4 regions of the Enterobacter cloacae complex sp. HYC033_NIDB genome follow, and region 1 is predicted to be linked to each of the others. Evidence: predicted binding sites of a transcription regulator. Region 1 holds the regulator's gene; each other region holds the start of a gene.
What was found. Region 1 encodes CRP, which controls carbon source genes, mostly activating them, when cyclic AMP is high. Its sites were predicted from a motif close to ATGTGANNNNNNTCACAT; they were not measured.

Region 1 (7,429 bases):
AGATGCCTTTAATCGCCATCATCGCCATCAGGATATGTTCCTGTTTGATCAGGCGCGGGTCACGGGTGAAGAGCGGTTCGATAAAGAACGGCTTATCGGCAACCACCACAAAATCAATCCACGAGCCCGGAATATCCACACGCGGCAGGTCGCACTCGTCGTCCACCAGCTCGTTCACCTGCGCGATGACGATGCCGTCATGGAATGCGGCGGCTTCCACCAGCGCCGGAGTATCTTCGGTACTCGCCCCGGTATAGAGGTTGCCTTTGCGGTCCGCTTTAAAACCGGCAATCAGCGCCACGTTTGGCGATAGGTCGACGTATAAACGTGAGTAGAGTTCGATGTAGGTGTGAATCGCCCCGATTTCGAGCTGACCATCCTCCAGCAATTGGGAGATTCGCAGGCTTTGCGTACCGGAGAAGGAGAAGTCCAGCTTGCGGGCGATGCCTTTCTCAAAGATGTCCAGATGTTCGCTGCGGCCCACGCTCGGCATGATCATATGCAGATCGTGCACGATTTGCGGGTTCACTTCCGCCAGTGAACGGGAAAGGAAATCCGCCTGCTTCTGGTTGTTGCCTTCCAGAACGACTTTGTCGCCTGGTGCGATCAGTTTTTCCAGCATGGCGACAAGATCGCCGGTTGGCAGTACCTTGCCCTGCACCGGTACGGACGCCAGACGACGCGCTTTCTCACTGCGTCGGGTGTTCCATTGCCGGGTGGGTGTTTGCCCAGATAACATTATTAACCTCCTGATTCAGCACATCATTCTGATTTGCTTAACGTTGAGTAAAGTGTGCGCTCTGGTGAGAAAGGCATCAATTAAGCGTAGAGCCAAATCATTAGCCTGAGAGTAATAATCAAGGTAAATATTTGTGATCGGGATCAGTTCATGTTTCGGAAAAACGGGCTAAACGGGGTACAATTCGGAAGGTATAGTTAATTTCTGACAAGAATCAGCATCGCCCTTATGACCCAAATCATTCCCTCAGACTTCGACATTGCAGCCGAAGAGAGCGCAGAGTTCGTGCCCATGCGCGGTGTGGCTAACCCTCACCTGCAAACCATGCTGCCGCGCCTGATCCGCCACAAGGTACAGTTCACCCCGCACTGGCAACGGCTGGATTTGCCGGATGGCGATTTTTTGGATCTCGCCTGGAGCGAAGATCCGGATCGGGCCAGACATAAACCCCGTCTGGTGGTGTTTCACGGTCTGGAAGGCAGCCTGCACAGCCCTTACGCACACGGTCTCATTGAGGCGGCGAAAGCCCGCGGCTGGCTTGGGGTAGTGATGCATTTTCGCGGATGCAGCGGCGAGCCTAATCGTCAGAAACGTATTTATCACTCGGGTGAAACCGAGGACGGTACCTGGTTCCTGCGCTGGCTAAGAGACAATTTCGGCGAGGCGCCAACGGCAGCGGTGGGGTATTCCCTGGGCGGCAATATGCTGGCCTGCCTGCTGGCGAAGGAGAGCGACGCCGTACCGCTGGATGCGGCGGTGATCGTCTCTGCGCCCTTTATGCTGGAGCAGTGCAGCTATCATATGGAAAAGGGGTTTTCGCGAGTGTACCAGCGCTACCTGCTCAACCTGCTGAAAGCCAACGCCGCGCGCAAGCTGAAGGCCTATCCGGATACGCTGCCTGTGACGCTGCAACAGCTCAAACGCGTGAAGCGCCTGCGCGAGTTTGATGATTTGATCACCTCGAAAATTCACGGCTTTGCCGATGCGATTGACTATTACCGTCAGTGCAGCGCCATGCCTTTACTGAACCAAATCACGAAACCTACGCTGATTATCCACGCCAAAGATGATCCGTTTATGGATCACCACTCGATTCCGGCGCCCGATCATCTGCCGGCCAATGTGGAGTATCAGCTCACCCAATTCGGGGGACACGTCGGCTTTGTCGGCGGCACGCTGCGTCGGCCAAAAATGTGGCTTGAGACGCGTATTCCCGACTGGTTAACGGCTTATCTGGACGGTAAATAATGATTATTCCCTGGCAGGATCTCTCTCCCGACACGCTCGATAATCTGATTGAAAGCTTTGTCTTGCGCGAAGGCACCGATTATGGTGAACATGAACGTTCGCTTGAACAAAAGGTCAACGATGTTAAGCGCCAGCTTAAAAGCGGCGACGTGGTGCTGGTATGGTCCGAACTGCATGAGACGGTCAATATCATGCCCCGCAACGCGTTTCACGGCTGATCTTTACACTTTTCCAGTCAGGGAGTTGCTATGTCTGCCAGACATCCGGTTATTGCCGTTACGGGTTCGAGTGGGGCGGGAACCACTACCACCAGCCTCGCCTTCCGCAAGATCTTCGCCCAGCTTAACTTACGGGCGGCAGAGGTAGAAGGCGACAGCTTTCACCGCTACACGCGCCCGGAGATGGATATGGCCATCCGCAAAGCGCGCGATCTGGGTAAACACATCAGCTACTTCGGCCCGGAGGCCAATGACTTCGGCCTGCTGGAGCAAACCTTCCGTGAATACGGGCAAAGCGGTACCGGGCAGTCCCGCAAGTATCTCCACACCTACGATGAAGCCGTGCCCTGGAACCAGGTCCCCGGCACGTTCACGCCCTGGCAGCCGCTGCCGGAACCGACTGACGTGCTGTTTTACGAAGGATTGCACGGCGGCGTGGTGACGCCTCAGCACGACGTGGCGCGCCACGTGGATTTGCTGGTGGGGGTGGTGCCGATTGTTAACCTTGAGTGGATCCAGAAGCTGACGCGTGACATGAGCGAGCGCGGCCATTCGCGAGAGGCGGTCATGGACTCGGTGGTGCGCTCCATGGACGATTACATCAACTTCCTGACGCCGCAGTTCTCCCGAACCCACATTAACTTCCAGCGCGTCCCCACCGTGGACACCTCCAACCCGTTCGCTGCAAAAAGCATCCCGTCGCTGGACGAGAGCTTTGTGGTGATCCACTTCCGCAACCTGGAAGGCATTGATTACCCCTGGCTGCTGGCGATGCTACAGGGTTCGTTTATTTCGCACATGAATACGTTAGTGGTACCGGGCGGAAAAATGGGGCTGGCAATGGAGCTGATCATGACACCGCTGGTGCAGCGGCTGATGGAAGGAAAGCAGATCGCGTGACACCTGTTGCCGGATGGCGCTTCGCTTATCCGGCATACGTTCGTGCAGTTGTAGCTTTTGTAGGGCGGGTCAGCGCAGCGCCACCCGCCAAAAATTAAGCCGCGATCACTTCATACGAATGGGTGATTTTTACCGCTTTCTCCAGCATTAACGCCACAGAGCAGTATTTTTCCGCAGACAGGTCAACCGCACGCGAGACCGCCGCATCCTTCAGTTCTTTGCCGGTGACGATAAAGTGCAAATTAATATGCGTGAACAGGCGGGGCGCCTCTTCACGACGTTCCGACGTCAGCTTCACTTCACAATCGGTCACGTCATGACGGCCTTTTTGCAGGATCGACACCACGTCGATCGCGCTGCATCCGCCCGCCGCCATCAGCACCATTTCCATCGGGCTTGGCGCTTTATCGCCGGAGTTGCCATCCATCAAAACCTGGTGCCCGGAAGCAGACTCGCCCAGGAACGTTAACCCTTCAACCCATTTCACACGCGCTTGCATATTCACTCACTCCAACGTTGCATTTTTTATGACAGATTACGTGTACGTTACATTTCTCGCAACGGAAGGCGACCTGCGTCATGCTGAAGCGAGACACCAGGAGACACGCGGCGAAAGCTATGCTAAAACACTCTGGATGCTACAGTAATACATTGACGTTACACATGTATGCAGAGGACATCAAACTTTACTGGCTGCGAAACGTTACGACAGCCGACTTCCCAGGTATGGGTAAGAATTCGATTGCAACCCCAGAGTCCGGATGCATCTTATGACTCTGGTGACAGCTTATAACAGAGGATAACAGCGCATGGTGCTTGGCAAACCGCAAACAGACCCGACTCTCGAATGGTTCTTGTCTCATTGCCACATTCATAAGTACCCATCAAAGAGCACGCTGATTCACCAGGGTGAAAAAGCGGAAACGTTGTATTACATCGTTAAAGGCTCGGTGGCCGTGCTGATCAAAGATGAAGAAGGGAAAGAGATGATCCTTTCTTATCTGAACCAGGGCGATTTTATCGGTGAACTGGGCCTGTTTGAAGAAGGCCAGGAACGTAGCGCCTGGGTTCGTGCAAAAACAGCATGTGAAGTGGCTGAAATTTCTTACAAGAAATTCCGTCAGCTGATTCAGGTCAACCCTGACATCCTGATGCGTCTTTCTTCCCAGATGGCACGCCGTCTGCAAGTGACCTCTGAGAAGGTGGGTAACCTCGCCTTCCTGGACGTGACCGGTCGTATCGCGCAGACGCTGTTGAACCTGGCGAAACAGCCAGACGCCATGACCCACCCTGACGGTATGCAAATTAAAATTACCCGCCAGGAAATCGGTCAGATCGTCGGCTGCTCCCGTGAAACAGTGGGCCGTATCCTGAAGATGCTGGAAGACCAGAACCTGATCTCTGCCCACGGTAAAACTATCGTGGTCTACGGAACCCGTTAATTTCGGTCAAACGGCGTGCCGCCGCAGGGTGGCACGCCGTTTTTGTCTCTACTCCTCATGTGGCGCAGGCTGATCTATCACCCGGAAGTTAACTACGCACTGCGACAAACGCTGGTGTTGTGTCTTCCCGTGGCCGTGGGCCTGATCCTCGGACATCTTCAGCAAGGCCTGCTGTTTTCTCTTGTGCCCGCCTGCTGCAACATTGCCGGTCTGGATACGCCGCATAAACGCTTTTTTAAACGTCTGATTATTGGCGGCTGCCTGTTTGCCGGCTGTAGCCTTGCCGTACAACTCTTACTGGCCCGCGACATTCCTCTGCCGCTGATCCTGACCGTGCTGGCGATGACGCTCGGCGTCACCGCCGAAATCAGCTCGCTGCACGCCCGCCTGCTTCCCGCGTCGCTGATTGCCGCCATCTTCACCTTAAGCCTTGCGGGCAATATGCCGGTGTGGGAGCCATTGCTGATCTACGCCCTCGGCACGCTGTGGTACGGGCTGTTTAACTGGTTCTGGTTCTGGCTGTGGCGGGAACAGCCGCTGCGCGAATCCCTGAGCCTGCTCTACGTGCAACTTGCTGAATACTGCGAAGCAAAATACACCCTGCTCACTCAACATACCGACCCGGAAAAATCCCTGCCGCCGCTGCTGGCGCGCCAGCAAAAAGTGGTGGATCTGATCAGCCAGTGCTATCAGCAGTTGCACATGCTTGCCGCCAACAAAAATCATGAATACAAGCGGCTGCTGCGAACCTTCCAGGTCGGGCTGGATTTGCAGGAGCATATCTCCGTCAGCCTTCATAATCCGGAAGAGGTGCAAAAGCTGGTGGAGCGCAGCCATGCGGAAGCGGTGATCCGCTGGAACGCGCAGACCGTCGCGGCCCGCCTGCGGGTGCTGGCTGACGATATCCTCTATCACCGCTACCCGACGCGCTTTAACATGGACAAACAGCTCGGCGCGCTGGAAAAGATTGCGCGTCAGCACGCGGATAACCCGGTCGGGCAATTTGCTGCCTGGCATTTCAGCCGCATCGCCCGGGTGTTACGCACCCAGCGCCCGCTTTATGCCCGGGACCTGATGGCCGATAAGCAAAAACGGCTGCCGCTGCTGCCCGCGCTCAAAAGCTATCTATCACTGAAATCTTCCGCCCTGCGCAATGCCGCGCGGATCAGTGTGATGCTGAGCATCGCCAGCCTGATGGGAATGGCCCTGCACCTGCCGAAACCCTACTGGATCTTAATGACCGTGCTGTTTGTCACCCAGAACGGCTATGGCGCCACGCGGGTGCGCATTCTGCATCGGGCGGGCGGTACGATGGCGGGGCTGATTATCGCGGGCGTGACGCTGCACTTTCACGTGCCGGAAGGCTATACCCTGGCCGGTATGCTGGCGATCACGCTGGTGAGCTACCTGATCATCCGCAAAAACTACGGCTGGGCGATGGTGGGCTTTACGGTCACGGCGGTGTATACCCTGCAACTGCTCACGCTTAACGGGGAACAGTTTATTATTGCCCGGCTGGTCGATACGCTAATTGGCTGCCTGATCGCCTTTGGCGGCATGGTCTGGTTGTGGCCGCAGTGGCAAAGCGGGTTGCTGAGGCAGAACGCCCACGACGCGCTCGAAGCCGATCAGCAGGCCATTCGTCTTATTCTAAGCGATGACCCGCAGCCCTCTCCGCTGGCCTACGAGCGCATGAAGGTCAACCAGGCGCATAACGCCCTGTTCAACTCCCTTAACCAGGCCATGCAGGAGCCGGGCTTTAACGCGCACTATCTGGCTGACATGAAGCTGTGGGTCACGCACAGCCAGTTTATCGTCGAGCACATCAATGCCATGACGACGCTGGCGCGGGAGCACACGATGCTGACGACGGATCTGGCGCAGCGCTATTTGCAGTCGTGTGAAATTGCGTTGCAGCGCTGTCAGCAGCGTCTGGAGTATGACGCGCCGGGCGAGTCAGGGGATTCGAACATTCTGGAAGCGCCGGAGACGCTGACCCACGGGCCGATGAGCACCCTTGAGCAGCATTTACAGCGCGTTCTCGGGCACCTGAACACCATGCACACCATTTCGTCGGTGGCATGGCGTCAGCGCCCGCATCACGGGATTTGGTTAACGCGCCGGTTAAAACGAACCGCGTATTAGCCGCTGACGATCTTCGCGACCGCCGCGGCAAAACGGGTTAATCCGTCTTCGATGTCTTTGTCTTCCACCACCAGCGATGGCGCAAAGCGCATCACGTCCGGCCCGGCGTTGAGCACCATGACGCCTTCGTGCGCGGCGGCGTGCAGGAAATCGCGCGCGCGGCCTTTGTACTGCGGCTTCAGTTCGGCGCCCATCAGCAGCCCCATCCCGCGGATGTCGCTGAAGACATCAAACTGTTGGTCAATCTGCTGGAGATGTTTCACAAACAGGTCGCGTTTCGCATTCACGCCATTCAGGACGTCCGGCGTATTAATGATGTCGAACGCCGCACCCGCCACGGCGCACGCCAGCGGATTACCGCCGTAGGTAGAGCCGTGTGAGCCCACATGAAATGCGGAAGCGATATCCTGGGTGGTGAGCACCGCACTGACCGGGAAACCGCCGCCGAGCGCTTTCGCGCTGGTGAGAATATCCGGCGTTACGCCGTAGTGCATATAAGCAAACAGGTCTCCGGTACGCCCCATCCCACACTGCACTTCATCAAACACCAGCAGCGCCTGGTGCTCGTCGCACAGCTCGCGCAGCCCTTGCAGAAATTCCGGGGTGGCCGCCGTGACGCCGCCTTCCCCCTGAATGGGCTCGACCACCACGGCACAGGTGTGATCGTCCATCACCGCTTTAACGGCGTGCAGATCGTTAAACGGCACGTGGATGATATCCGCAGGTTTCGGACCAAA
Region 2 (7,429 bases), 170 kb from region 1:
TACACCGCGCTGATCGAGCGTCTGGGCCTGCGTCGCTAATTCTTGCGAGTTTCAGAAAAGGGGGCCTGATGGCCCCTTTTTTCAACCAGACGGCAGCAATTCAATGGAAACTATTGTATTGTTGCTATAAATGATCTTCATTGCAGAGGTTCGCGCGGCTAATGAGAGGCTTCACCCATGGGGGTGTCGGTTGTCATTAGTCGCGAGGATGCGAAGAAGGTCGGGTTAAATCGTCAGCACACCTGAGGTGTGCTTTCAAACATTTAAGAAAGGACAGAATTTTGCTGAATCCGATCGTTCGTAAATTCCAGTATGGTCAGCATACCGTCACGCTGGAAACCGGCATGATGGCGCGTCAGGCTACTGCTGCCGTTATGGTAAGCATGGATGACACCGCTGTATTCGTTACCGTAGTTGGCCAGAAAAAAGCTAAACCAGGTCAGGACTTCTTCCCACTGACCGTTAACTACCAGGAGCGTACCTACGCTGCCGGTAAAATCCCGGGTGGCTTCTTCCGTCGTGAAGGCCGTCCAAGCGAAGGCGAAACCCTGATCGCGCGTCTGATTGACCGCCCGGTTCGTCCGCTGTTCCCGGAAGGCTTCGTAAACGAAGTTCAGGTTATTGCGACCGTTGTTTCCGTTAACCCACAGGTTAACCCGGACATCGTTGCTATGATCGGCGCATCTGCGGCCCTGTCACTGTCTGGTATTCCATTCAATGGCCCAATCGGTTCCGCGCGCGTTGGCTACATCAACGACCAGTACGTACTGAACCCAACTCAGGAAGAGCTGAAAGAGAGTAAGCTGGACCTGGTTGTTGCCGGTACTGAAGCAGCGGTTCTGATGGTTGAATCCGAAGCTGAACTGCTGAGCGAAGATCAGATGCTGGGCGCTGTGGTATTTGGCCACGAGCAGCAGCAGGTTGTTATCCAGAACATCAACGATCTGGTGAAAGAAGCCGGTAAACCACGTTGGGACTGGCAGCCAGAAGCGGTGAACGAGGCGCTGAACGCACGCGTTGCTGCACTGGCAGAATCTCGTCTGAGCGACGCATACCGCATCACCGACAAACAGGAGCGCTATGCTCAGGTTGATGTGATCAAATCTGAAGTGACCGCGACCCTGGTTGCCGAAGACGAAACGCTGGACGCTAACGAGATTGGCGAAATCCTGCACGCCATTGAGAAAAACGTTGTTCGTAGCCGCGTCCTGGCAGGCGAGCCGCGTATCGATGGCCGTGAAAAAGACATGATCCGTGGTCTGGACGTGCGTACTGGCGTACTGCCACGTACTCACGGTTCTGCGCTGTTCACCCGTGGTGAAACGCAGGCGCTGGTAACCGCGACCCTGGGTACCGCACGTGACGCACAGATCATCGACGAACTGATGGGCGAGCGTACTGACAGCTTCCTGTTCCACTACAACTTCCCTCCGTACTCTGTGGGCGAAACCGGTATGGTTGGCTCACCGAAGCGTCGTGAAATTGGTCACGGTCGTCTGGCGAAGCGCGGCGTGCTGGCAGTGATGCCAGAAGCAGACAAATTCCCGTACACCGTACGTGTGGTGTCTGAAATCACCGAATCCAACGGTTCCTCTTCTATGGCTTCCGTGTGTGGTGCCTCTCTGGCGCTGATGGATGCAGGCGTGCCAATTAAAGCCGCCGTTGCGGGTATCGCAATGGGTCTGGTGAAAGAGGGCGACAACTACGTTGTTCTGTCTGACATTCTGGGCGACGAAGACCACCTGGGCGATATGGACTTCAAAGTAGCGGGTTCCCGTGACGGTATCTCTGCCTTGCAGATGGATATCAAAATTGAAGGTATCACCAAAGAGATCATGCAGGTTGCTCTGAACCAGGCTAAAGGTGCGCGTCTGCACATCCTGGGCGTGATGGAACAGGCGATTAATGCGCCGCGTGGCGACATTTCTCAGTTCGCTCCACGTATCCACACCATCAAGATCAATCCAGACAAGATCAAAGATGTTATCGGTAAGGGCGGTTCTGTTATCCGTGCACTGACCGAAGAAACGGGCACCACCATCGAAATCGAAGATGACGGTACTGTGAAAATCGCAGCAACCGACGGCGAGAAAGCGAAATACGCTATCCGTCGTATCGAAGAGATCACGGCAGAAATCGAAGTGGGCCGTATCTACAATGGTAAAGTGACCCGTATCGTTGACTTTGGCGCATTCGTTGCCATCGGTGGCGGTAAAGAAGGTCTGGTACACATCTCTCAGATCGCTGACAAGCGCGTTGAGAAAGTGACCGATTACCTGCAAATGGGTCAGGAAGTACCGGTGAAAGTTCTGGAAGTTGACCGCCAGGGCCGTATCCGTCTGAGCATTAAAGAAGCAACCGAGCAGTCTCAGCCTGCTGCGGCACCGGAAGCCCCGGCTGCTGAACAGCAAGGCGAGTAAGGTTGCCATTTGCCCTCCGCGCAGGCGGAGGGCTTATTATCAGGCAGGACGCCTTGTTAAGCCGCCGGGGGACAGGACGTTCATCAATAGTTGTCTTCGGGAGTGGGAAATGAAGCCTTTTTGGCGCTGGTGTTTCGTTGCGACAGCTTTAACGCTGGCAGGATGCAGCAACTCTGCCTGGCGTAAGAGCGAAGTCCTCGCAGTGCCATTGCAACCGACTTTGCAGCAGGAAGTCATTCTGGCACGCATGGAACAAATACTTGCCAGTCGGGCTTTAACCGATGACGAACGCGCACAGCTTTTATATGAGCGCGGAGTGTTGTATGATAGTCTCGGTCTGAGGGCACTGGCGCGAAATGATTTTTCACAAGCGCTGGCGATTCGACCTGATATGCCTGAAGTATTCAATTACTTAGGCATTTATTTAACGCAGGCAGGCAATTTTGATGCTGCCTATGAAGCGTTTGATTCTGTACTTGAGCTTGATCCAACTTACAACTACGCGCACTTGAATCGCGGTATCGCATTGTATTACGGCGGTCGTGATAAGTTAGCGCAAGATGATCTGCTGGCGTTTTATCAAGACGATCCTAATGATCCTTTCCGCAGCCTGTGGCTTTACATCGTTGAGCAGAAGCTCGATGAGAAGCAGGCCAAAGAAGCACTGAAACAGCGCTTCGAGAAATCGGACAAGGAACAGTGGGGATGGAACATTGTCGAGTTCTACCTAGGCAACATTAGCGAAGCAACGCTGATGGAACGCCTCAAGGCGGACGCAACGGATAACACCTCGCTCGCTGAGCATCTCAGTGAAACCAACTTCTATTTAGGTAAGTACTACCTAAGTCTGGGGGATATGGACAGCGCTACGGCACTGTTCAAATTAGCGGTTGCTAACAACGTACATAACTTCGTTGAGCACCGTTATGCATTGTTGGAATTATCGCTCTTGGGCCAGGAGCAAGACGACCTGGCAGAATCGGACCAGCAATAGCTGACGACATAAACATCAGCCCGTAATCTTTTGATTGCCATCACCTTCACTGGTGAGGGCGTTGTTGTTCGTCAATACACCTAATTTGAGCCGGTTCACACTTTTCAATGAAAATTGCTAATCATTTTCACGATGAGCTAAGTAGACTGGCCGCCATTAATATCGAGGCACTTGTACTACATGGCTGAATTCGAAACCACTTTTGCAGATCTGGGCCTGAAGGCTCCTATCCTTGAAGCCCTTAACGATCTGGGTTACGAAAAACCATCTCCGATCCAGGCTGAGTGTATCCCACACCTGCTTTCTGGTCGTGACGTGCTGGGCATGGCCCAGACTGGTAGCGGTAAAACCGCAGCATTCTCGCTGCCGCTGCTGAACAACATTGATCCGGACCTGCGCGCGCCGCAGATCCTCGTCCTGGCTCCAACCCGTGAACTGGCTGTTCAGGTTGCTGAAGCTATGACGGAATTCTCTAAACATATGCGCGGCGTAAACGTGGTAGCCCTGTACGGCGGCCAGCGTTATGACGTGCAGTTACGCGCCCTGCGCCAGGGCCCACAGATTGTTGTCGGTACGCCGGGCCGTCTGCTGGATCACCTGAAGCGCGGTACCCTGGATCTCTCTAAACTGAGCGGCCTGGTACTGGACGAAGCCGATGAAATGCTGCGTATGGGCTTCATCGAAGACGTAGAAACCATCATGGCGCAGATCCCGGAAGGTCATCAGACCGCTCTGTTCTCTGCAACTATGCCAGAAGCGATCCGTCGCATTACCCGCCGCTTCATGAAAGAGCCGCAGGAAGTGCGCATTCAGTCCAGCGTGACCACTCGTCCGGACATCAGCCAGAGCTACTGGTCTGTATACGGCATGCGCAAAAACGAAGCGCTGGTGCGTTTCCTGGAAGCAGAAGATTTTGATGCGGCGATTATCTTTGTTCGTACCAAAAACGCGACCCTGGAAGTGGCTGAAGCCCTGGAGCGTAGCGGCTACAACAGCGCAGCGCTGAACGGCGACATGAACCAGGCCCTGCGTGAGCAGACTCTGGAGCGTCTGAAAGACGGTCGTCTGGATATCCTGATTGCAACCGACGTGGCAGCACGTGGCCTGGACGTTGAGCGTATCAGCCTGGTTGTGAACTACGATATCCCGATGGACTCCGAGTCTTACGTTCACCGTATCGGCCGTACCGGTCGTGCGGGTCGCGCGGGTCGTGCGCTGCTGTTCGTTGAGAACCGCGAGCGTCGTCTGCTGCGTAACATTGAACGCACCATGAAGCTGACCATTCCAGAAGCCGAGCTGCCAAACGCAGAACTGCTGGGCAAACGCCGTCTGGAAAAATTTGCCGCGAAAGTACAGCAGCAGCTGGAAAGCAGCGATCTGGATCAGTACCGTGCGCTGCTGTCCCAGATCCAGCCTGTCGCTGAAGGCGAAGAGCTGGACATGGAAACCCTGGCCGCAGCACTGCTGAAAATGGCTCAGGGCGAACGTAGCCTGATCGTGCCACCTGATGCGCCGATGCGTCCTAAGCGTGAGTTCCGTGACCGTGACGATCGTTTCGAACGTCGTGGCGACCGTAACGATCGTGGTCCACGCGGTGACCGTCCAGAGCGTGGTGGTGAAGACCGTCCACGTCGCGAGCGTCGTGACGCTGGCGAAATGGAACTGTATCGCATTGAAGTGGGCCGTGATGATGGTGTTGAAGTTCGTCACATCGTTGGCGCGATCGCTAACGAAGGCGACATCAGCAGCCGTTACATTGGTAACATCAAGCTGTTCGGTTCCCACTCCACCATCGAGCTGCCAAAAGGCATGCCGGGCGAAGTACTGCAACACTTTACTCGCACCCGCATCCTGAACAAGCCGATGAACATGCAGCTGCTGGGCGATGCACAGCCACGTCCTGACCGTGGCGGCGAACGTCGTGGCGGTGGTCGCGGTTTCGGTGGCGAGCGTCGTGAAGGCGGTCGCAGCGAAGGTCGCGGGGGTGAAGGCCGTCGTTTCTCCGGTGAGCGCCGCGAAAACCGTGGTCCACGCCGTGAAGAAGGCGCCAGCCGTCGTCGTTTCGGTGACGCGTAAGCCTTTCGCTTCTGACGTAAAGTAAAATATACAGCCCCGATAGTTGCTATCGGGGCTTTTTTTATTCCTTTTGTACTCTTGTACTGGTACAGTGCAGCACACTAAAATGCAGAACCACATTTTTCACTGGAGATAAGGCCGCATGGCAACACTAACCACCACCCAAACGTCACCTTCGCTGCTTGGCGGCGTGGTGATCATCGGCGGAACCATCATTGGTGCCGGGATGTTTTCCCTGCCTGTGGTCATGTCCGGTGCGTGGTTCTTCTGGTCGCTGGCGGCGCTGGTTTTCACCTGGTTCTGCATGCTCCATTCCGGGCTGATGATCCTTGAAGCAAACCTGAACTACCGCATTGGCTCCAGCTTCGACACCATCACCCGGGATCTGTTGGGCAAAGGCTGGAACCTGGTGAACGGGCTGTCCATCGCGTTTGTACTCTATATCCTGACCTACGCGTACATTTCAGCGAGCGGGTCGATTCTGCATCACACCTTCTCAGAGATGTCGCTGAACGTTCCGGCGCGTCTGGCGGGTCTCTGCTTCGCGCTGGGCGTGGCGTTTATCGTCTGGATGAGCACCAAAGCGGTCAGCCGCATGACGGCGATCGTGCTGGGCGCAAAGGTCATCACCTTCTTTCTGACCTTCGGCAGCCTGCTGGGGCACGTCACGCCAGCCACGTTGTTTAACGTTGCCGAAGTGAACACCTCCTACACGCCGTACCTGCTGATGACGCTGCCATTCTGTCTGGCGTCGTTCGGCTACCACGGCAACGTACCGAGCCTGATGAAGTACTACGGCAAGGATCCGCGCACCATCGTGAAATGCCTGGTTTACGGCACGCTGCTGGCGCTGGGGCTGTATGTTATCTGGCTGCTGGGAACGATGGGTAACATCCCGCGTCCGGAATTTATCGGCATTGCGCAGAAGGGTGGTAACATTGATGTGCTGGTACAGGCGCTGAGCGGCGTGCTGAACAGCCGCAGTCTGGATCTGCTTCTGGTGGTCTTCTCGAACTTTGCGGTGGCGAGTTCATTCCTCGGCGTGACGCTGGGCCTGTTTGACTATCTGGCGGATCTGTTTGGTTTTGATGACTCTGCGATGGGGCGCTTCAAAACCGCGCTGTTGACCTTCCTGCCGCCGATTGTGGGCGGCCTGCTGTGGCCGAACGGCTTCCTGTACGCCATCGGCTATGCAGGACTGGCGGCCACCATCTGGGCGGCGATTGTACCGGCGCTGCTGGCGCGCAAATCACGTAAGCGCTTCGGCAGCCCGAAATTCCGCGTCTGGGGCGGAAAACCGATGATTGCGCTGATTCTGGTATTTGGTATCGGCAACGCGGTGGTCCACGTGCTGTCGAGTTTTAATCTGTTGCCGGTATATCAGTAAGTTTTTGTGCCGGATGGCGGCTACGCCTTATCCGGCCTACGCGATCCCGTAGGCCCGGTAAGCGAAGCGCCACCGGGCAAAGCAAAAAACTACCCCACCAACTCCTCTTTCACCTGCATCGCCAAATCAAACGAATGCAGACGCGCCTGGTGATCGAAAATCTGGCCGTTAACCATAATCTCATCCGCCTGCGTTTCACGCAGCACCGCCTCCAGCCCGTGACGCACTTTCGCCTTATCACCCACCAGCGACATACTCAGAGCCTGCTGCACGCCATACTGCTCGGAGGCCGACCACAGCTGATGCATATTCTCTACCGGCGGTGGAAGCTGGCCCGTCTCACCGCGACGCAGCTTCACAAATGCCTGCTGCATAGAGGTAAACAGGAATTCCGCGTCGCGGTTGCTGTCGGCGGCAATGATATTGATACACACCATCGCATACGGCTTCTCCAGACGTTCAGACGGTTTGAAGTGCGTACGATAAAGATGCAGCGCCTGATGCAGCATATCCGGCGCGAAGTGGGAAGCGAACGCGAACGGCAGCCCCAGC
Region 3 (7,429 bases), 390 kb from region 1:
GTATTGGCCAGTCTCGTCTGACCATGCTGCTGCTGCAACTCTCTCACATTGGTCAGGTACAGTGTGGGGTCTGGCCGCAGCAGGTACGTGAGAGCGTCGGTTCTCTTCTTTAATTAACGTCGCCAGCGTCTGAGCAGGCGGCTACGCAACCCGGTATCAAAGCGCCAGATGTGATCGAAGATGCGCATGATGCCGGGTTTTCCATGTGCAGACATCGCCACGGCATGGAAACGGTGCTGGTGCACGCGCTGCATCTCCTTCACTTTATTCACGACGTCGTCCGGCAGCCGCTGGGCGATAAAATCGGAAATCACCACCGCATCCGCGTCGTACCAGTCTCCGCCCTGCATGCGCTCAATGATGCTGCGAAAACAGCTGGCCAGATCGGTGCCGCCGCGAAAGCGCTGGCTTAAAAAGCGGATCGCCTGCTCCAGCCCCTGTGGGCTGGTCAGTTCATACCCCACCACTTCGCTGGAAAAGAGCATGATGTAGCAGCGACGACGATCGGCAAGCGCCACGCGCATCAGGGCCAGGCAGAACGCTTTTGCACACTGTTCATTAAAGCCCCCCATCGATCCGGACGTATCGACGCAAACAATAAATGGGCCGCGCGGTTGCTCATCAAAATCCTGGTGCACTACCGGACGCTGGCTGATCTTCTCGCGCCAGGCTTCGCCATGCAGTCGATAGGTAATGAGCTGTTTTTCCACCAGCCGACGATAAAACTCATACTCCAGTTCGGTCATTCCCAGCGTGCTGAGTTCCGTGGGCAGCAGGCGCAGGATGTCATCGCTTTGCTGTAGCCCGTCCACCTGCTCCGGTACGGTGGAGGGTTCGCGTACCAGCGTACGGAAGGTCTCCATCGGCGCATCTTTCTTTGGGACCGACCGGGCCTCCCGGGAGCGGCCGAGCTGTTCTGCAAGCTTCATCAGCTCCGGCTGTTGTGCCAGAAAGTCGCCGTACTTCACGATCAGCTGATAATCGCCCCGCTTTAACTGGCCGGCACTCATATCCCAGAGTCGACCGGCGGCGTTTTCATTCTCCACCAGCACCTGTTCTAACTGGCCGCTCAGGGTCATTCGCTCCTGGACTTCACTGAGCAACTGTTCGCGCTCTTCGTCCAGCAACTGCTGATTAAGGGCCGTGGCCTGGACCACAAGGCTCAGACGCCAGCGCTGTAAAAACAGCGTATGCAGGGCGGGAGTAAAGCTGGGGTTGTCAGTGACCAGCGCTCTGGCCTGGCTGGCAAACGGGGAGTGAACGTTATCAAGCAGCGTCAGGGTTTGCTGTAGCTGGGCAATAAACTGCGGTGTTGAAAGCCGCTGGCACTGCTGGTAACCAGCCACTTCCTCTGTCAGTTCCGGCGGGACTTCCGTCTCCTTAAACCGCTGTCGCAGGTTATCGCGCCAGCGGGGCAGATCGTCCGTCATTGCCTTTCGGAGCTTCGGGAATTTTTCAAAGAAGGCCGCCAGCTGCGGTGAAGCGAGCAGGGTAATGACGACCTCTTCGATCAACCCTTCCTCGCTAACCGCCAGCATGACGTTAAGCGTGTCCAGCGTTAGCATTGACGCGCCTGTTTGATCTGCGCGCTGACATCCTGCAAGCTGGCTTCAATGCGACCTAACCAGTCGCTATGGATAAAGAGGCATTTCTGCTGCTCGCTGAAGCGCGTGTGCTGCTGATGCCATTCGTTATCCAGCGCGTCGAGCTGTTGTTTGATCTCCTCCGGAACAGTATCGGAGGCCGTGCCCGGCAGCGCCAGGCGCGATCCCTGAAGGCTGACGTCGCGGATCACAAGGTGCTGGCTGCTGTCGACTTCCATTGACAGCGGCTGTGCAAAGCCGATACCGTTGAGTTTACCGCGGATCTCACCGCCTTTATCCAGCCACTGAGCCAGCGCAACGCGTTCGATCGTCACGTGCACAACCTGCATATCATGCAGCTTCAGCGGTTGCTGAAGAAGAAGCGTGAGCGAGGCGTCAGTCAGCCCGGCGGGCAGTTCGTAGTGCGGTTTACGGGCAAACATCCCGCCAAGACGGTTCACCTTCAGCGCGGTTTTGTCACTTTGCTGCTGCTGGAGCTGAAGGCGACGTTGGGCAATCGCGCCCAGCTGATTGAGCATCGACTGCTGACCCCACGCGTGTCCGGTCATCAAAACGTCCAACTGCTGTTGCATCAGGTTCATCCCTTCTGCGTCATGCCACAGGCAGTCTTTCAGCAGGATCAGATCGATTGGGGCGACAGCATCGCGGCCGCTAAACAGCGCGCTTGCCTGGAGCAGGCGAATGGCTTTTTTCCAGCGACGATCGGAGACGTACGGCGCGGAAGGCAGCAAATCAAGCTGCTGGCGCAGCATGAAGATCAGCTCAAAAACGGGATCGGGCAGTTTTATCTTGCCGATCTCCTCCTGCCACTGGTGGTATTCCTCGTCCGTGACCTGCAATGACGCTGCCACCGGGTTTTCGTTTTCATCCTGCTGGCTTACCAGCATAGAACGGAAGTTTGATTTATCCTGGACTTTATCCAGCCACAGGCGGATCAGCATACGGTCATACAGCGCTTCCAGGCTGCTGTCGGCTTCGGGCAATTCGTTAGACGCGGCCACCAGCAGGCGCATGGGGATCTTCTCTTCGCTGGCGCCGTTGCGGAAGCGGCGTTCGTTAATTGCCGTCAACAGGGTATTCAGTATGGCCGGGCCGGCTTTCCAGATCTCATCAAGAAAGACGATTTCCGCTTCCGGAAGATAGCCCGCCGTCAGACGTTCATAGCGTCCCTCATCTTTTAACGCCTGAATGGAGAGTGGGCCGAAAACTTCTTCCGGCGTGGAGAAGCGCGTCATCAAATACTCGAATGCGCGCGCGTTCTGGAAAGCGAATTTGAGGCGGCGTGCGATCAGACTTTTGGCAATGCCCGGCGGGCCCAGCAGAAATACGCTTTCCCCACTCAGCGCCGCCAGTAAACAGAGGCGAATGGCGTGGCTACGCTCGTAAAGGCCTTTCTCCAGCGCACTGCTGAGGCGGGAAATTCTTTCTGCTAATAAATGTGAGTGAGCCATAATAGTTTTGCATCCTTTCGCCGTCGTGGCGGCTAATTGAAGCGAGTATAGACGTTTCGGTCTGGCCTGGTAATAGGCTGAAGTGCGGCGCTATTTTCTTTGCGCTACATTAATGCGGCTGCATTTAGGGGTACGATTTTGCATTGAATCGTGCATACTGTGCGCTTTTTGTGGGCCAAGGGACTAAGCACACATTTGTTATTCAAACGAAAAGACTAGTCTATGAGCACTGATAATAAGCAATCATTACCCGCTGTAACGCTTGCGGCGATCGGGGTTGTCTACGGTGATATCGGCACCAGCCCGCTTTATACGCTTCGTGAATGTCTGTCCGGTCAGTTTGGTTTTGGTGTAGAGCGTGACGCCGTATTTGGTTTCCTCTCGCTCATCTTCTGGCTGCTGATCCTGGTGGTCTCCCTTAAGTATCTCTCTTTCGTAATGCGGGCTGATAACGCGGGCGAGGGCGGTATTCTGACCCTGATGTCCCTTGCCGGGCGCAATACGTCCGCAAGAATGACCTCCGTGCTGGTCATCATCGGCCTGATTGGCGGCAGCTTCTTCTATGGAGAAGTCGTGATTACGCCGGCGATTTCTGTAATGTCGGCCATAGAGGGGCTGGAGATTGTCGCGCCACAGCTTGATACGTGGGTGGTGCCACTCGCTATTATCGTGCTGACGTTGCTGTTTGCCATACAAAAACACGGTACCGGGCTGGTGGGTAAGCTGTTCGCGCCTATTATGCTGGCCTGGTTCCTGATCCTGGCGGCGCTGGGCTTACGCAGTATTATCGCCAACCCGGATGTCCTGCACGCGCTGAACCCAATGTGGGCGGTGCATTTCTTCCTTGAATATAAAGTGGTGTCGTTTGTGGCGCTGGGCGCGGTGGTGCTGTCCATTACCGGTGTTGAAGCGCTGTATGCGGATATGGGCCACTTCGGGAAACTCCCTATTCGCGTCGCCTGGTTTAGCGTGGTCTTGCCTTCACTGGTGCTGAATTACTTCGGTCAGGGCGCTCTGCTGCTTGCACACCCTGAAGCGATTAAAAACCCGTTCTTCCTGCTGGCGCCGGACTGGGCGCTGGTTCCGATGCTGATCCTGGCGACGCTGGCGACGGTCATTGCCTCTCAGGCTGTCATTTCCGGCGTATTCTCCCTGACGCGTCAGGCCGTGCGTTTGGGTTATCTCTCCCCAATGCGCATTATCCATACCTCGGAGATGGAGTCTGGCCAGATCTACATTCCGTTCGTCAACTGGCTGCTCTATTTCGCGGTGGTGATTGTTATCGTCAGCTTTGAGCACTCCAGTAATCTGGCGGCGGCGTACGGTATCGCGGTAACCGGAACGATGGTGTTGACCTCTATTCTCTCCACCACCGTGGCGTACCGTAACTGGCACTGGAATAAGTTCCTCGTGGGGCTGATCCTGGTTGGCTTCCTCTGCATCGACGTGCCGCTGTTCTCTGCGAACCTCGACAAGATTGTCTCCGGCGGCTGGCTGCCGCTGACGCTGGGTCTGGTGATGTTTATTGTGATGACGACGTGGAAGAGCGAACGTTTCCGCCTGCTGCGTCGTATGCACGAGCACGGTAACTCTCTTGAGGCGATGATCGCCTCGCTGGAGAAGTCCCCACCGGTGCGCGTGCCGGGCACGGCGGTGTATATGTCTCGCGCGCTGAACGTGATCCCGTTTGCGCTGATGCATAACCTCAAGCACAACAAAGTGCTGCACGAGCGCGTGATCCTGCTGACGCTGCGTACCGAAGATGCGCCGTACGTTCACAACGTGCGTCGCGTACAGATTGAACAGCTGTCGCCAACCTTCTGGCGCGTGGTGGCAAGCTACGGCTGGCGCGAAACGCCGAACGTGGAAGAGGTGTTCCACCGCTGCGGTCTGGAAGGCCTGAGTTGCCGCATGATGGAGACGTCGTTCTTTATGTCCCACGAGTCGCTGATCATCGGCAAGCGCCCATGGTATCTGCGCCTGCGCGGCAAGCTGTATCTCATTCTGCAACGTAACGCCCTGCGTGCGCCTGACCAGTTTGAGATCCCGCCTAACCGCGTGATTGAGCTGGGGACGCAGGTCGAGATTTAACCCTTCTGAATATGCCGGGTGGCGCTGCGCTTACCCGGCCTACCAGACCCGTAGGCCCGTGCAAGCGTAGCGCCGCCGGGCAATTTTCCTCTATTGCATTTCACTTAGCGAAACGTTTCGACGTTGATCACAAATCCGTTACGTCATGATGGTTTTCTGAACACTTCTGCGGCTACACTGTTTTTAGCGAAACGTTTCGCTAGTGGAGCAAAAAATGAAGAAAGGCACAGTACTCAACTCAGAAATCTCATCGGTGATTTCCCGTCTTGGGCATACCGATACGCTGGTGGTTTGCGATGCAGGCTTACCGGTTCCGCGCAGCACAACCCGTATCGATATGGCGTTAACGCAGGGCGTACCCTCGTTCATGCAGGTACTGGAAGTGGTCACCGCGGAGATGCAGGTTGAGGCGGCCATTCTCGCGGCGGAAATCAAACAACATAATCCGCAACTCCACGAAACGTTGCTCAGCCACATTGAGCAACTGCAACAGCACCAGGGAAACACCATAGAAATTCGTTACACAACGCACGAGCAGTTCAAACAACAAACCGCAGACAGTCAGGCGGTGATTCGCAGCGGGGAGTGCTCCCCGTATGCGAATATCATTCTCTGTGCTGGCGTCACCTTCTGAGGCCATCATGGACGTATTACTGCAACTCAAAGGGATCGATAAGTCGTTCCCGGGCGTAAAAGCCCTCTCCGGCGCGGCGCTGAACGTCTATTCCGGGCGCGTCATGGCGCTGGTGGGCGAAAACGGCGCCGGCAAATCCACCATGATGAAAGTGCTGACCGGTATCTACCAACGCGATGCCGGTTCGCTGCTGTGGCTGGGTAAAGAGACCACCTTTAACGGCCCGAAATCCTCTCAGGAAGCGGGCATCGGCATCATCCACCAGGAGTTGAACCTGATCCCGCAGCTCACCATTGCGGAGAACATCTTCCTCGGCCGTGAGTTCGTGAACCGGTTTGGCAAAATCGACTGGAAAACCATGTATGCCGAAGCGGACAAACTGCTGGCGAAGCTGAATCTGCGCTTTAAGAGCGACCGACTGGTGGGCGACCTTTCCATCGGCGATCAGCAGATGGTGGAAATCGCGAAGGTGCTGAGCTTCGAGTCGAAGGTCATCATTATGGATGAACCGACCGACGCCCTGACCGATACCGAAACCGAATCCCTGTTCCGCGTGATCCGTGAGCTGAAATCCCAGGGCCGCGGCATTGTCTATATCTCACACCGCATGAAAGAGATCTTCGAGATCTGCGACGACGTCACCGTCTTTCGCGACGGGCAGTTTATTGCCGAGCGCGAAGTGGCAACCCTGACCGAAGATACCCTGATTGAAATGATGGTGGGACGTAAGCTCGAAGATCAGTATCCGCATCTGGAGAAAGCGCCGGGAGAAATCCGCCTGAAGGTGGATAACCTTTGCGGGCCGGGCGTGAATGACGTCTCCTTTACTCTGCGCAAGGGCGAGATCCTTGGCGTCGCGGGCCTGATGGGCGCGGGGCGAACCGAACTGATGAAAGTGCTCTATGGCGCACTGCCGCGCACCAGCGGCTACGTTACCCTTGACGGCCATGAGGTGGTCACCCGCTCGCCGCAGGATGGCCTGGCGAACGGCATTGTCTATATTTCCGAAGACCGTAAGCGCGACGGCTTAGTGCTGGGCATGTCGGTGAAAGAGAACATGTCCCTGACGGCGCTAGGCTATTTCAGCCGCAGCGGCGGCAGCCTGAAACACAAAGATGAGCAGCAGGCGGTCAGCGATTTTATCCGTCTCTTTAACGTTAAAACCCCATCGATGGAGCAGGCGATTGGCCTGTTGTCCGGCGGGAATCAGCAGAAAGTGGCGATTGCCCGCGGGCTGATGACGCGCCCAAAAGTGTTGATCCTTGATGAACCTACCCGCGGCGTGGACGTGGGCGCGAAGAAAGAGATATATCAGCTGATTAACCAGTTCAAGGCCGACGGTCTGAGCATCATTCTGGTCTCTTCCGAGATGCCAGAGGTATTAGGCATGAGCGATCGCATTATCGTCATGCATGAAGGGCATCTCGGCGGTGAATTCACTCGCGAGCAGGCCACCCAGGAAGTTCTGATGGCTGCCGCTGTGGGCAAGCTTAATCGCGTGAATCAGGAGTAAGAAGATGACTACCCAGGCTGTTTCTGGTCGCCGCTATTTCACAAAGGCATGGCTGATGGAACAAAAATCGCTGATTGCCCTGCTGGTGCTGATCGCGATTGTCTCGACCATGAGCCCGAACTTTTTTACCGTCAAT
Region 4 (7,429 bases), 200 kb from region 1:
CGTCAATCTGGCTGTCTGGCCAGTAATAGCGCACGCGGTCGGAATAGCTGTAACCGCGCGCCAGGCGACGGGCATTGCCGTCGCCGTGATAGTGGCTTTGCCAGTATTCCGGGCGATCGAGCATCACGTTTTCCAGGACGTGACGCAGCCCTGAGCAGGCTTTTGCCGGCAGCAGCTCTTCTTCAATTGCTGCCAGTGAGAACAGCGCTTCGCGCAGCGCGAAGGTTAGCGCAGGGCCGACTTTCAGAATGGCGAAGTGATCTTTCACCAACTGGCGCAGCGCCTGCGGCGTCTGGTAATCGGTAGAGTGTGCTTCAAATACAAGCGTGTCGTAGGCTTCAACCATCTCGCTCAGCGCGACGGCTTTATGCGGTTGATAGTCACAAACCTGCGCATGGTCGAACTCAACGCCAGGCTGAACCACCAGGCCAATAATGCGCGGCCAGATGTCGCTTAACCCTTCCTTCTCGAATGCGTGGCGGTGTGCCTCAAGCGTGGCGCGTGCCGCCTCTGGCGTGGTGACCTCAAGCTCGGTCAGCGTCTCGTGTGCCCCACCGGGAACCGGAACTTCCGTGCCGATAACGTAGACCAGATCGGCTACGCCAAATTGCTCGAGACAGGTGGTTTCGGCAATTTTAGCCAGCCGAGCGGCACGCCCGGCAACGATTGCATCGGTTAACGGAACCGGGTCGTCTTCGCAGGACATGCTGCAATCGAGGTGAATTTTTTTAAATCCGGCCGCCACGTAGCTTCTGATCAGATCGTCGGCGTTCGCCATCGCCTGCGAAGCCGGCAGGTTTTGCCAGCGGTTTGGACCTAAATGATCGCCGCCAAGGATCAGCTGCGAGGTGGGGAAACCAAGAGATCCCGCCAGCTTGCAGACAAACCCATAAAAATCGGCGGGCGTCATACCGGTATAACCGCCAAACTGATCCACCTGGTTTGAGGTGGCTTCTATCAGCAGGGGCGTCTGTTGTGAATGGGCGTAACGTAGTGCAGCTTCAAGTACCAGTGGATGTGCGGAACAGACGGCATAAATCCCGTTTGTATTCCCCCGTTTATGTTGTTCCACCATTTCTGTCAGATGTTTCACTTTCCTCTCCATTTCGGATGGTGTTGGTATTCATCTTTCGTTTTGTTTCATTTGATACTGCATTATGGTGAGGTAAAAATAAAACGAAAGATAATAGTTTTCCGATCTGTTTCACAAAAGAAACATAATGAAAGGTTTCAGCGGCGGTTAAGCTTGCGTCCGCACACCATACAGGGCTTGCATTCCCTCAAAAGAAAGGCGTTAATAAGCAAAACGAAATGAAACGAAAGTGTATTTACTAAGGAGCTCGTATGAGCAGCACCGATTCATCCGCAGAGAAGCGCATCACCGGCACCAGTGAAAGGCGAGAGCAGATCATTCAGCGGTTGCGGGCGCAGGGAAGCGTGCAGGTTAACGATCTTTCTCTTTTATTCGGCGTGTCGACGGTGACGATCCGTAACGATCTGGCCTTTCTGGAAAAGCAGGGAATTGCCGTTCGCGCTTACGGCGGCGCGCTGATTTGCGAAGGCAATGCCCCCGGCGTGGAGCCGTCCGTTGAGGACAAAAGTTCCCTTAATACGGCAGTGAAGCGCAGCATCGCGCAGGCGGCGGCTGAACTGGTGAAGCCGGGTCACCGCATTATTCTGGACTCCGGCACCACAACCTTTGAAATTGCCCGCATGCTGCGCCAGCACACCGATGTCATTGCCATGACCAACGGGATGAACGTGGCAAACGCGCTGCTGGAAGCGGAGGGCGTAGAGCTGCTGATGACCGGCGGGCACTTGCGCCGTCAGTCGCAGTCCTTCTACGGCGACCAGGCGGAGCAGTCCTTACAGAATTACCATTTTGACCTGCTGTTCCTGGGCGTCGATGCCATCGATCTCGACCGGGGGGTGAGTACGCACAACGAGGATGAAGCCCGTCTGAACCGCAAAATGTGCGAGGTGGCGGAGCGTATTATCGTTGTCACTGACTCCAGCAAGTTTAACCGTTCAAGCCTGCATAAAATCATTGATACTCAGCGGATCGACATGATTATCGTTGATGAAGGCATTCCGGCGGAAAGCCTTGAAGGATTACGCAAAAGCGGGATCGATGTGGTGCTGGTCTAAAGAGGCTTTTCCCCTCTCCCTAACCCTCTCCCCATAGGGAGAGGGTTCCCCAGTAATTTGAAAGCAAAAGCGATAACGTTGCCTCAGAATAACTGAGGGCTTTCAGCGATGCCTCGGTCCGGCTGTAAATCGCTGAGGCGTTTCCTGTAGGCCGGGGCGAGGCGCAGGGATGTTACCTCCGCCCGTCCCCGATAAGCCGGAAGGAATAAGCCGAAGGCACCGCGAAGCGGCGATTTTCCGCCGGAAGCCCGGGTCGCCAGGGTGGTGGCGACTGAGCCACCCTGGCACGTTCACCGGTCATGTCGTGACAGAGTAGCAAGGAACATAAAGTGAACGGAATGACCACCAGAGCCGTATGTTCCCCCTCACCCCAGCCCTCTCCCTCAAGGGAGAGGGGGCCGTCTGTGCAGGCATTATTTTGTGGGGAACCCACAGCTCCATAGGGGAGAGGGGACTGCCCGGTGCGGTTTTTTACCCTCTCCCTGGTGGGGAGAGGACAGGGTGAGGGGCCATCACGTCACCGGCGCCGGGTTAAACACCGCCAGCGAGTTATGCAATCCCCATTGATCGGAGAAGGTTTTCTTCCGCCCGCTTGCCACATCCAGAATGAAGTGGAACAGCTTCCAGCCCACCTCTTCAATACTCTCTTCCCCGGTGGCGATGGTGCCCGCGTTGATATCCATTAAGTCATACCAGCGGTTTGCCAGCTCGGTGCGGGTCGCCATTTTGATCACCGGTACCGCCATCAGGCCGTACGGCGTGCCGCGCCCGGTGGTAAAGACCTGTACCGTAATGCCGGACGCTACCTGCTGGGTGCCGCAAACGAAATCACTGGCAGGCGTTGCCGCGTAGATCAGACCGCGTTTGGTTGGTCGCTGGCCAGGGGAGAGCACTTCCACAATCGCGCTCTGACCGGATTTGGCTATCGACCCGAGGGCCTTTTCCACCACGTTGGCCAGGCCGCCTTTCTTGTTACCTGGAGACGGGTTGGCGCTGCGGTCGGTTTTGCCCATGTCGAGATAGTTATCGTACCAGGCCATCTCCTCCAGCAGGCGTTTGCCCACCTCTTCGTTGACGGCGCGCGGCGTGAGCAGGTGGATAGCATCACGTACTTCGGTGACTTCGGAGAACATCACCGTGGCGCCGCAGCGCACGAACAGATCGGAGGCATAACCGACTGCCGGGTTGGCGGTGACGCCGGAAAACGCATCGCTGCCGCCACACTGTGTCCCAACGACCAGTTCAGAGGCCGGGCAGGTTTCACGCTGGCGTTTGTTCAGCTTCTCCAGATGGTGCTCTGCCACCTGTAAAATGTCGTCGACCATCGATCTGAAGCCGACATGGTGTTCATCCTGAAGTCGCACAACACTGGCATCGTCAACCGGAATGGCTTTCACATCCTCAGTACCCTGCAACAGGCGTTCTGGCTGCAATTTTTCACAGCCGAGACCAATCACCATGACCTCACCGCCAAAGTTTGGGTTAAGGGCGATATTGTGAATCGTGCGGATCGGCACGACCGCTGCGGGCGCGTTGATCGCCACGCCGCAGCCGTACAGGTGGTTAAGACCCACCACGCCGTCAACGTTGGGGTATTTCGGCAACAGATCGCGCTCAATAATTTTCACCACATAATCCACTACGCCCGCCACGCAATGCACGCTGGTGGTGATGCCAAGCAGGTTTTTGGTTCCCACGCTGCCATCAGCGTTGCGGTAACCCTCGAAGGTATAACCCTCCAGCGGAGGCAACGGCTCAGGGACGCGGGTAGCCAGCGGCAACGACTCCAGCGGCGGGGCGGTGGGCAGCTCAACCAGCGACTCCTCAATCCAGCTACCCTGCGGGATAGCGCGCACCGCATAGCCGATGACTTCGCCGTAGCGCACGATTTCGCCCTGCGCCGGGATATCGACCAGTGCGACTTTATGCCCCTGCGGAATGTGCTCAATCAGCTCCAGGCCATCCGGAAAGCGGGTGCCAGCTTTTAGGCCATTGTCGTTGACAATAATCGCCACGTTATCGGTATCGTGCACTTTTATATAGAACGCCGTCGGCGACGCCTGTCGAATTTCAATATCGGCCATTGTTCACTCTTCTCCAGCAAAATATCTGATACTAAATATAGCCAGATGGTTAATTGTTTCTTATTGAGGAAATAAAGAATGCCAGGAGAGGAAAGGTGAGAATGTGATCGCGATCGCTCCCGAACCACTAATCGTTGATTCTGTGCATCAGCGCCCACTGTGTTGGGCATATGCTCAAAATAGCGTGCCACTCCCGTTGGATAATTGAGCATTGAGACAATGTGCTGCCGGGTGGTGACGATTATACTGAATGACGATTTTATAACGCCAAAATTCAGTCAGGAAAATAAATATAACGCTGACGCTGAGTCGGAATAAATAAGAAAAGCTACTGGCTAAAACTGCGGAATTAAAAAAGGTATAAGTAATGAGTAACGACATCTTCCCGAATAAATTTAAAGCGGCCCTCGCGGCGCACCAGATTCAGATTGGCTGCTGGTCTGCGCTGGCCAACCCCATCAGCACCGAAGTGCTGGGCCTGGCCGGGTTCGACTGGCTGGTGCTGGACGGCGAACATGCGCCAAACGATATCAACACGTTTATTCCGCAGCTGATGGCGCTGAAAGGCAGCCACAGCGCGCCGGTGGTGCGTGTGCCCACCAACGAGCCGGTGATCATCAAGCGTCTGCTGGATATCGGCTTCTACAACTTCCTGATCCCGTTTGTTGAAACGGAAGAAGATGCGGTGCTGGCCGTGGCGGCGACCCGCTATCCACCGGAAGGGATCCGCGGCGTGTCCGTCTCGCACCGCGCCAACATGTTTGGCACCGTGCCGGACTATTTCGCTCAGTCCAACAAGAACATCACCATTCTGGTTCAGATCGAGAGCCAGCAGGGGGTCGATAACGTCGACGCTATTGCCGCGACGGAGGGGGTAGACGGCATTTTCGTCGGCCCGAGCGATCTGGCGGCCGCCTTTGGTCATCTGGGCAACGCCAGCCATCCGGACGTGCAGCGCGCAATTCAGCACATTTTTGCCCGTGCCAAAGCGCACGGTAAACCGTGCGGCATTCTGGCGCCAGTGGAAGCCGATGCCCGCCGCTACCTGGAGTGGGGCGCAACGTTTGTCGCCGTCGGCAGCGATCTCGGCGTATTCCGCGCCGCCACGCAGAAATTAGCGGACGCTTTTAAAAAATAACCATCATTGAGGAAACAGATTATGACGCTGAAAGTGGGTTTTATTGGCCTGGGTATCATGGGCAAACCAATGAGCAAAAACCTCATCAAAGCAGGTTACTCACTGGTGGTTTTAGATCGTAATTCAGACGCGGTGGCAGAGGTGATTGCGGCTGGCGCAGAAACGGCGACAACCGCAAAAGCGATTGCTGAGCAGTGCGACGTGATTATCACCATGCTGCCAAACTCCCCGCACGTGAAAGAGGTGGCGCTGGGTGAGAACGGCATTATCGACGGCGCGAAGCCGGGTCTGGTGGTGATCGACATGAGTTCTATCGCACCGCTGGCAAGCCGCGAAATCAGCGAGGCGCTGAAAGTGAAAGGCGTGGAAATGCTGGATGCGCCGGTCAGCGGCGGCGAACCGAAAGCCATCGACGGCACCCTGTCGGTGATGGTGGGGGGCGATAAAGCTGTGTTCGACAAATACTACGACCTGATGAAAGCCATGGCTGGCTCCGTGGTGCACACCGGTGAAATTGGTGCAGGCAACGTCACCAAGCTGGCAAACCAGGTGATTGTGGCGTTGAACATCGCGGCCATGTCCGAAGCGCTGACGCTGGCCACCAAAGCGGGCGTTAATCCGGATCTGGTCTATCAGGCCATTCGCGGTGGTCTGGCGGGCAGCACCGTGCTGGATGCCAAGGCGCCGATGGTGATGGATCGTAACTTCAGGCCGGGTTTCCGCATCGATCTGCACATTAAGGATCTGGCGAATGCGCTGGATACCTCCCACGGCGTGGGCGCGCAGCTGCCGCTGACTGCCGCCGTCATGGAGATGATGCAGGCGCTGCGTGCGGACGGTCTGGGCACCGCCGATCACAGCGCGTTAGCGTGCTATTACGAAAAACTGGCGAAGGTTGAAATTGCTCGCTAATGACGTCCTGCCCGGTGGCGTTACGCTTACCGGGCCTACGGCTCAGGCATACAACTATGAAAATCGTAATCGCGCCAGACTCTTATAAAGAAAGCCTGTCTGCCACCGAGGTGGCGCAGGCGATAGAAAAAGGATTTCGGGAAATTTTCCCCGATGCTCATTACGTGTCTGTTCCCGTTGCTGACGGCGGAGAAGGTACGGTTGAAGCGATGATCGCTGCGACGCAGGGCACCTGGCAGCAGGCTGTCGTCACCGGCCCGTTAGGGGAAAAGGTGAAGGCCAGCTGGGGGATCTCGGGCGACGGTACCACCGCGTTTATCGAGATGGCCGCCGCCAGCGGCCTGGTGCTTGTTCCTCCCGCGCAGCGTAACCCGCTGGTCACGACGTCGCGCGGGACGGGGGAGCTGATCCTCAGCGCGCTGGATAAAGGCGCGCGCAACATCATTATCGGTATCGGCGGGAGCGCAACCAACGATGGGGGCGCGGGTATGATGCAGGCGCTGGGCGCGAAGTTTACGGATGCGAACGGGACGGAGATCGGCTACGGCGGCGGCAGCCTGATGGCGCTTAACCGGATTGATATTTCCGATCTCGATCCGCGTCTTCAGGGATGCGCAATCCGCGTCGCCTGTGACGTGACGAATCCGCTGGTCGGTGAAAGCGGCGCGTCGCGTATCTTTGGCCCGCAAAAAGGCGCCACGGAGGAGATGATCCTCGAACTCGACGCCAATCTTAGCCACTACGCCGGGGTGATCAAAAAATCGCTGCGCATTGACGTCAACCGGGTTCCGGGGGCTGGCGCCGCGGGCGGCATGGGCGCAGCGCTGATGGCCTTCCTGGGCGCTGAGCTGAAAAGCGGCATCGAGATTGTCACTCAGGCGCTCAATCTTGAAGAACATATTCACGACTGCACGTGGGTGCTGACCGGGGAAGGGCGCATCGACAGCCAGAGCATTAATGGCAAAGTGCCCGTCGGTGTGGCGAGCGTCGCCAAAAAATACCATAAGCCGGTGATCGGGATTGCCGGAAGTCTGACGCAGGATGTGGGTGTGGTGCATCAGTACGGCATCGACGCGGTGTTCAGCGTACTGACCCGCATCGGTTCACTGGAAGAGGCGTTCCAGGGAGCGTATGACAACATTTACCG

Region 2: a site for CRP is predicted at 3,498-3,515, ahead of yrbN (protein YrbN). Genes of this name have one in related genera too.
Region 3: a site for CRP is predicted at 5,262-5,279, ahead of rbsD (D-ribose pyranase). Genes of this name have one in related genera too.
Region 4: a site for CRP is predicted at 4,334-4,351, ahead of garD (galactarate dehydratase). Genes of this name have one in related genera too.

What each region holds. Positions count from the first base shown of each region.
Region 1 is NZ_CP115123.1:348,103-355,531, forward strand. Features, by position in the region: gene mdcA (malonate decarboxylase subunit alpha) at 1-739, opposite strand, end outside; gene O1721_RS01780 (hydrolase) at 968-1,987, shown strand; gene O1721_RS01785 (YheU family protein) at 1,987-2,205, shown strand; gene O1721_RS01790 (phosphoribulokinase) at 2,236-3,105, shown strand; gene O1721_RS01795 (OsmC family protein) at 3,200-3,604, opposite strand; gene crp (cAMP-activated global transcriptional regulator CRP) at 3,915-4,547, shown strand; gene O1721_RS01805 (YccS/YhfK family putative transporter) at 4,605-6,692, shown strand; gene argD (bifunctional acetylornithine/succinyldiaminopimelate transaminase) at 6,689-7,429, opposite strand, start outside.
Region 2 is NZ_CP115123.1:173,435-180,863, reverse strand. Features, by position in the region: gene rpsO (30S ribosomal protein S15) at 1-39, shown strand, start outside; gene pnp (polyribonucleotide nucleotidyltransferase) at 282-2,420, shown strand; gene nlpI (lipoprotein NlpI) at 2,530-3,414, shown strand; gene yrbN (protein YrbN) at 3,522-3,602, shown strand; gene O1721_RS00840 (DEAD/DEAH family ATP-dependent RNA helicase) at 3,595-5,490, shown strand; gene mtr (tryptophan permease) at 5,633-6,877, shown strand; gene O1721_RS00830 (luciferase-like monooxygenase) at 6,967-7,429, opposite strand, start outside.
Region 3 is NZ_CP115123.1:738,541-745,969, reverse strand. Features, by position in the region: gene asnA (aspartate--ammonia ligase) at 1-113, shown strand, start outside; gene viaA (ATPase RavA stimulator ViaA) at 114-1,565, opposite strand; gene ravA (ATPase RavA) at 1,559-3,055, opposite strand; gene kup (low affinity potassium transporter Kup) at 3,278-5,146, shown strand; gene rbsD (D-ribose pyranase) at 5,361-5,780, shown strand; gene rbsA (ribose ABC transporter ATP-binding protein RbsA) at 5,788-7,293, shown strand; gene rbsC (ribose ABC transporter permease) at 7,298-7,429, shown strand, end outside.
Region 4 is NZ_CP115123.1:143,422-150,850, reverse strand. Features, by position in the region: gene kbaZ (tagatose-bisphosphate aldolase subunit KbaZ) at 1-1,105, opposite strand, end outside; gene O1721_RS00700 (DeoR family transcriptional regulator) at 1,345-2,148, shown strand; gene garD (galactarate dehydratase) at 2,661-4,232, opposite strand; gene garL (2-dehydro-3-deoxyglucarate aldolase) at 4,600-5,370, shown strand; gene garR (2-hydroxy-3-oxopropionate reductase) at 5,392-6,282, shown strand; gene garK (glycerate 2-kinase) at 6,339-7,429, shown strand, end outside.